Regions from separate parts of the Clostridium kluyveri DSM 555 genome, predicted to be linked through region 2. Evidence: riboswitches for the same ligand, from Rfam matches in the RefSeq annotation. Region 2 holds a riboswitch; each other region holds the start of a gene.
What was found. Region 2 has a riboswitch for S-adenosylmethionine ahead of CKL_RS08815 (methyl-accepting chemotaxis protein). Riboswitches for the same ligand answer to the same signal wherever they lie in the genome.
Positions count from the first base shown of each region.

Region 1 (2,272 bases), 1.8 Mb from region 2:
TTTGAAAATAAATGAATGAGAATGTATACTAATCTACGTTAGGCATGTGTGTTTGTATTCTATAAAATACATAGTTAAAGAATAAGCTGGCATAGCTCAGCAGGTAGAGCAACTGACTTGTAATCAGTAGGTCGTGGGTTCGAAGCCTACTGCCAGCACCAAATATGGAGGAATTCCCGAGTGGCCAAAGGGGGCAGACTGTAAATCTGTTGTCAGTGACTTCGATGGTTCGAATCCATCTTCCTCCACCATAAAAATTGGGGCGCATAGCTCAGCTGGGAGAGCATCTGCCTTACAAGCAGGGGGTCACAGGTTCGATCCCTGTTGTGCCCACCATTTATCTAATAATAAAATAAGCTGGCATAGCTCAGCAGGTAGAGCAACTGACTTGTAATCAGTAGGTCGTGGGTTCGAAGCCTACTGCCAGCACCAAATGCGGAGGAATTCCCGAGTGGCCAAAGGGGGCAGACTGTAAATCTGTTGTCAGTGACTTCGATGGTTCGAATCCATCTTCCTCCACCATAAAAGGCACTTTTGGGTGTTTTTTATTTTACTTAATTTGTTGTTTTCATAACTAATAAAATTTATTATATGAAGCTCTTATCAAGAGAGGTGGAGGGAAAAGGCCCTGTGAAGCCCGGCAACCAGTGCTTTAATCATTAAGGTGCCAATTCCAGCAGTTTTAAAGGCTGCAAGATAAGAGAGTAGTTAATTTATTTAACCTCTTCTTATTGAAGTGGTTTTTTTATTTTATAGAGGGAGGTATTAAGAATGAGAAAGCTGTTTACATCTGAATCAGTTACGGAAGGACATCCTGATAAAATGTGCGATCAAATTTCAGATGCTATCTTAGATGCTATTTTGGAACAGGATCCTCAGGGGAGAGTGGCATGTGAGACTGCAACTACTACAGGTATGGTTTTGGTTATGGGGGAAATATCTACTAATTGTTATATTGATATCCCTAAAATAGTTAGAAAAACCATAAGGGAAATAGGATATACTAGGGCTAAATATGGATTTGATTGTGACACTTGTGCAGTACTTAGTTCAATTGATGAACAATCCTTAGATATAGCTATGGGAGTTAATGAATCTTTAGAAGCTAAAGTAGGCAAGATGGAAAAGGTGGATGCTATAGGGGCTGGAGATCAGGGTATGATGTTCGGATTTGCAACAAATGAAACTCCAGAGTATATGCCTATGCCCATAAACTTGGCTCATAAGCTTTCAAAGAGATTATCACAAGTTAGAAAAGAAGGTACATTGGATTATTTAAGACCTGATGGAAAGACACAGGTTACTATAGAATATGAGGAGAATAAGCCAGTTAGAGTAGACACAATAGTGGTGTCTACCCAACATGACGAATTTGTCACCAAAGAACAAATTGAAAGAGATATAATAAAAAATGTTATAGAACCTGTTGTTCCACCGGAATTTTTAGACTCTAATACTAAATATTTTATAAATCCAACAGGAAGATTTGTAGTTGGAGGTCCGCAAGGAGACTCTGGGCTTACAGGAAGAAAAATAATAGTTGATACCTATGGTGGTTACGGAAGACACGGTGGAGGAGCATTTTCCGGAAAGGATCCTACTAAGGTTGATAGATCTGCTGCTTATGCTGCTAGATGGGTAGCTAAAAATTTAGTTGCTGCAGGAGTTGCTGATAAGTTGGAAATACAGATTGCTTATGCTATAGGCGTAGCAGAACCTGTTTCAATAAATGTGGATACCTTTGGCACTGAAAAGATATCTGAGAAGAAGATAGTTGATATAGTAAATAAGGTGTTTGATTTAAGGCCAGCAGTAATAATAAGAGAATTAGAGCTAAGAAGACCTATATACAGACAGGCCGCAGCTTATGGACACTTTGGAAGAACTGATATAGACTTACCTTGGGAAAAATTAAATAAGGTTAATGATATAAAGAATTATCTTTAACAATAAAAACTCTGTATAATTATAGTACAGAGTTTTTTATTTTAATTATTTTGAATAGGTATCTATAATGCATATTTATTTTTTTGGATTTAATATATCCTCTAGGTTGTTATCTGATAGATCATAATAATAATAATTTTTGTAAAATTCTTTTACTTTTTGTTTAATATCTAAATCATTAAATAAGTCAGGATGGAGATTTTTGGCTAGCCATAAGGGTTGTAATGCACCTTCTGCACTTCTTACAGACCATAAATATACTCCTTTAGGATTAAGATAAACTTGTTTATTTTTTACAGCTGTTAGAGATTGCCACTGATTTGAA
Region 1 is NC_009706.1:3,717,670-3,719,941, reverse strand. It holds tRNA gene CKL_RS17900 (tRNA-Thr) at 86-161, shown strand; tRNA gene CKL_RS17895 (tRNA-Tyr) at 167-251, shown strand; tRNA gene CKL_RS17890 (tRNA-Val) at 261-336, shown strand; tRNA gene CKL_RS17885 (tRNA-Thr) at 357-432, shown strand; tRNA gene CKL_RS17880 (tRNA-Tyr) at 438-522, shown strand; SAM riboswitch class I at 598-703, shown strand; gene metK (methionine adenosyltransferase) at 772-1,947, shown strand; gene CKL_RS17870 (ABC transporter substrate-binding protein) at 2,023-2,272, opposite strand, start outside.
Region 1: linked by a shared signal. The riboswitch ahead of metK (methionine adenosyltransferase) and the one ahead of CKL_RS08815 (methyl-accepting chemotaxis protein) in region 2 are both predicted to bind S-adenosylmethionine.

Region 2 (2,272 bases):
CAGGAGGTAAAATTTAATATAATATCTGTAAATAAAATAATTGATGCAGCTACATTAAACAGCAGTGAAAATTTAAATTTTCTAAAGAAAAATGATGTAGCAGAAGTTACTATAAAAACTGAAGAACCTATATGTTTTGATGAGTTCAGTCAATTTCAATCTACAGGAAGATTTGTTATAGTAGATGACTACGATATAAGTGGTGGAGGAATTATTTCAAATATAGAAGATTCATTGAAAAGGGAAATAAAAGAGGTAAAAAGTAAAAATATATCTATAAGAAAAAGACTTGTATCAAGAAAAGATAGAGAGTTAAAACTAGGCCAGAAAGGAAGAGTTATCTGGATTACAGGACTTCCTGGATGTGGAAAAAATGAAATAGCAGTTAAACTTGAGAAGAAACTTGTGGATTTAGGGAAAAAAGTATACTATCTTGATTCTTCACATCTAAGGTTTGGGCTCAGCTCTGATCTTACATTTAACTCAGAAGATGCCCATGAACAGACTAGACGAATTGCAGAAGTAGCTAATTTATTTGCAGATAGTGGCACCATAACCATAGTTACATCTGTAAGCAGATTTAAAGAGGATAGAGAATATGCAAAAAATATAATTGGAGCGGAAAATTATGTAGAAATATTCATAGATGCTCCTAAAGAAGTATATAAAAAGAGAAATCCAACTGTTTTCAGTGAAGATAGTGATAATATATTTAAGTATGAAAGGGCTGATTATCCAGTTATAATGCTTTATATAGATAATCCAGAATTTAATTCGGATGTAAAAGTTAAAGATATTATAAAAACACTTGGTTATTGATAAAAATATAGTATTAAAAATCAATTTTAAATCCTATAAAGTTGTTGACAAATTATAGTCATAATGTATATAATTTATTGTAATAAAAAATGAATACACATTATATACGCTCTTATCACGAGAGGTGGAGGGACTGGCCCTGTGAAGCCCGGCAACAGCTAGATATTCTAGAAATGTGCTAAATCCTGAAGGATATTTCCTTAAAGATGAGAGGATGCTGTGGTTTTTTGGCCTCTTCTTAATTATTAAGAAGAGGTTTTTGTATTTCAATTTTGTTTTTAGGAGGTTTTAAATATGAAGGGTAGAAAGATAGATCTTATATTTGGAGTAAGTTCGGTATTTTTAACACTATTAGTTTTTATTGTCTCCAGTATTATTGGAGGAAAGGGTATTATATTAAATAATATTGTATGGGTTTTATTAATTATAATTTTAGTCACAGCTGTTGTTATAATATTAAATTTGACTCTTAAATCTTTGGAAGATATTAATAAGTCTACAGAAGAAATATCCCGAGGAGATTTAACAAAAAAAATAAAAACACATGATAAAAGTATTTTTAGTGCTTTGTGTTCAAGTATAAATATATTGATTTTAAGTATACGGGGATTTATAAATGAAACCAATATAATGACTGATAAAGTTGTAAATTACTGCGAAGATTTAAGTTCAAATGCAATATTGGTAGAGAGATCAGGTGAAGAAACCAGTTCTGCTATAAATAATATATCCCAGGATATGACAGAACAGATGAATGATGCAATTAAAACGGAGACACTTATTAAAGAATTTGTGGAAGGACATAAATCTGTATCACAAAATGGAGAGTCGGTTGCAAATAATGCTCATTCTATGATGGAAGTAGTAAAACACAGTAGTGAAACTTATGAAGAATTGATTGAAAAGATGAATCAGTCTTCAGAGCTAAATATAAAACTAGTATCGAAAGTAAAAAATTTATATGAAAAAGCTTTTAAAATTCAAAATATAGCAGATGCAGTAAATGATATAAGTAAAAATACTAATTTGCTTTCCTTAAATGCTTCTATAGAAGCTGCAAAGGCAAAAGAAAGTGGTTCAGGTTTTGCAGTAGTGGCAAATGAAATAAGAAAACTGGCTGCTATATCCTCAAATCAAGCCAAAGAAATTCAGTATATAATAGATGAGATTAAATCAGAAATAACGGACATATCTGCTAACATGGATAATGAAGCTAAAATATTTAGTGAAACCATAACATTTTCCAATGCTACAAAAGAAAATTTAGATAATATATATATAGAAAGTAAAAAATCTATAGATTCCATAGAAGATATAAATAAAGTTATAAATATACAAAATAAAAAAGTAATTGATATAAGAGATCTTATGAGAAAGGTATGTGAAATATCCGAAAATACCTCTGCAGCTACCCAGCAAGTGGCATCAGCGTCCCAAGAACAGTTATCTGCTA
Region 2 is NC_009706.1:1,904,358-1,906,629, reverse strand. It holds gene CKL_RS08820 (GTP-binding protein) at 1-819, shown strand, start outside; SAM riboswitch class I at 929-1,032, shown strand; gene CKL_RS08815 (methyl-accepting chemotaxis protein) at 1,114-2,272, shown strand, end outside.

Region 3 (2,272 bases), 1.2 Mb from region 2:
ATCTGAATATTACTTGCCCCAAAGGATTTAGATGCCTCTATTACTCCAGGATCCACTTCTTTAAAAGAGGATTCAATTACCCTTGCTGCAAAAGGTGCTGCAGCTATGGTAAGTGGAACTATGGCTGCCGTAGTACCTATGGCTTTTCCAACTATAAGCTTTGTAAAAGGAAAGATAGCTATCATAAGTATTATAAATGGAAATGATCTAAGTAAATTTACCACTACATCTAAAACCTTATAAACTGCCTTATTAGGCCTAAGCCCCCCTGGCTGCGTTATTATTAGTAAAACTGCAGGTATAAATCCTATAATTACGGCAAATACTGTAGAAACTATTACCATATAAAATGTCTCTCCTACAGCCGGAAATAGTACCTGCTTAAATATTTCATTAAAACTCATACTATTCCACCTCCCATGTTACATTTTTTGAAGAAAGATAATTACATATTTGTTCCTTATCTTTTTGGTTTATATTTATTACTAGGCTTCCCAGTACATTATCTCGAAATCTCTCAAGTTTTCCCCACACTATGGAAAATTTTATATTTAAATCTATAGCCATAGAAGTTATCAAATTATCCTGACTTATTTCCTTCGGGAAAAATATTCTTATGTTCATTCCTCTTTCCGGCAGTAAATTTTCATTTCCCAGCAATTTTTTCAAATATTCACCTGGCCTTAGGAATACTTCTTCCACATCTCCTTCTACCTTTATCTCCCCACTGTCAATAATTGCTACCTTGTTACATATTTCTTTTATTACTTCCATTTGATGTGTTACTACTACTATGGTTAGTTCAAATTCCTTATTTATCTTCTTTAAAAGTTCAAGTATAGATTGTGTAGTATTAGGATCCAAGGCTGAAGTAGCTTCATCGCAGAGTAATATACTGGGATTCAAAGCAAGTGCCCTTGCAATAGCCACTCTCTGTTTTTGTCCTCCACTTAATTGCCTTGGCATACTTTTAGCCTTATCACGAAGTGCTACTAATTTTAATAATTCCTCTACTCTAGATTTTATTTTGTTTTTATCATATCCCCATACCTCCAGGGGAAGTGATATATTATCATATACATTTTTCCTATTTAGCAAATTAAAATTTTGGAATATCATACCCAAATTTTTCCTGAAAACTCTTATTTCTTTTCCTTTTAAGTCTTTTACCTCTTTGTCCATTATCTTTATACTTCCAGTATCATAGCTTTCAAGGCCATTTAAACATCTGAGCAGTGTAGATTTCCCTGCTCCACTCTGTCCTACTACTCCAAATATTTCCCCTTTTTTTATATTAAGGTTTATATTTTTAATTACAACCTTATTATCAAAACTCTTACCAACATTATTAATATTTATCAATAATATTCACCCTGCCTCTACAAATAAAATTATACAGCACTAAAAAATCTGAGGAAAACCTCAGATTTAACATACATAATATTTCTCTCATCTTTCAGCCTTCGCTGCAGGATTTGGCACCATTATACAACGTATTGGTTGCCGGGCTTCAATGGGCCTGTTCCCTCCACCTCTCTTGATAAGTTCAAGATTCATATTCAATTTACGGATTTAATTATATCAACTTAAGTTTATAATGTCAATGGTCACATTGTAAAATAACATATTCCAACTGTTCCCGGACCAGAATATACCCCAACTATAGGACTTATTTGACCTATCATGTGTATATTTTCTATATTAGGTAATTGTAAAATCATGTTATGAACTCTATCTGCATCTTCTTCTGCATTACCATGTACTATATACACCTCACATTGGTTTTTATCTAAAAACTTCTTTCCTATATCTACCATTTTATTTAAAGAGCGCTTTCTTCCTCTGACCTTGTCATAAGTACAACAAACACCATAGCTATCATCGAAATAAACAATAGGCTTTATATCTAGTATCTCTCCAATAGTACCAGGTATCTTTCCTATACGACCACCCTTTCTAGCATATTCCAAAGTGCCAAAAACAAAAAAGAAATGCATATTACTTTTTATCTTTGGTATAGTATCTACGATTTGTTGAAAATTTCTCCCCTGTTCAATGAGTTTACCACACTCTTTTAAAATGATTCCCTCTCCCACAGATGTAGATTTGGAATCATATATATAAGTAGTCAAATTTTTATGCTTTTCACTTACTATTTTTAAAGCATTATATGTACCTGAAAGTCCACTTGAAATAACTATGGCAATTACATGGGTGTAATTTTCTTCCTCAAGTCTTTTATAGACCATCTCCATATCCTCCATGGAAGGCA
Region 3 is NC_009706.1:654,570-656,841, reverse strand. It holds gene CKL_RS03270 (methionine ABC transporter permease) at 1-404, opposite strand, end outside; gene CKL_RS03265 (methionine ABC transporter ATP-binding protein) at 406-1,362, opposite strand; SAM riboswitch class I at 1,447-1,547, opposite strand; gene CKL_RS03260 (DegV family protein) at 1,608-2,272, opposite strand, start outside.
Region 3: linked by a shared signal. The riboswitch ahead of CKL_RS03265 (methionine ABC transporter ATP-binding protein) and the one ahead of CKL_RS08815 (methyl-accepting chemotaxis protein) in region 2 are both predicted to bind S-adenosylmethionine.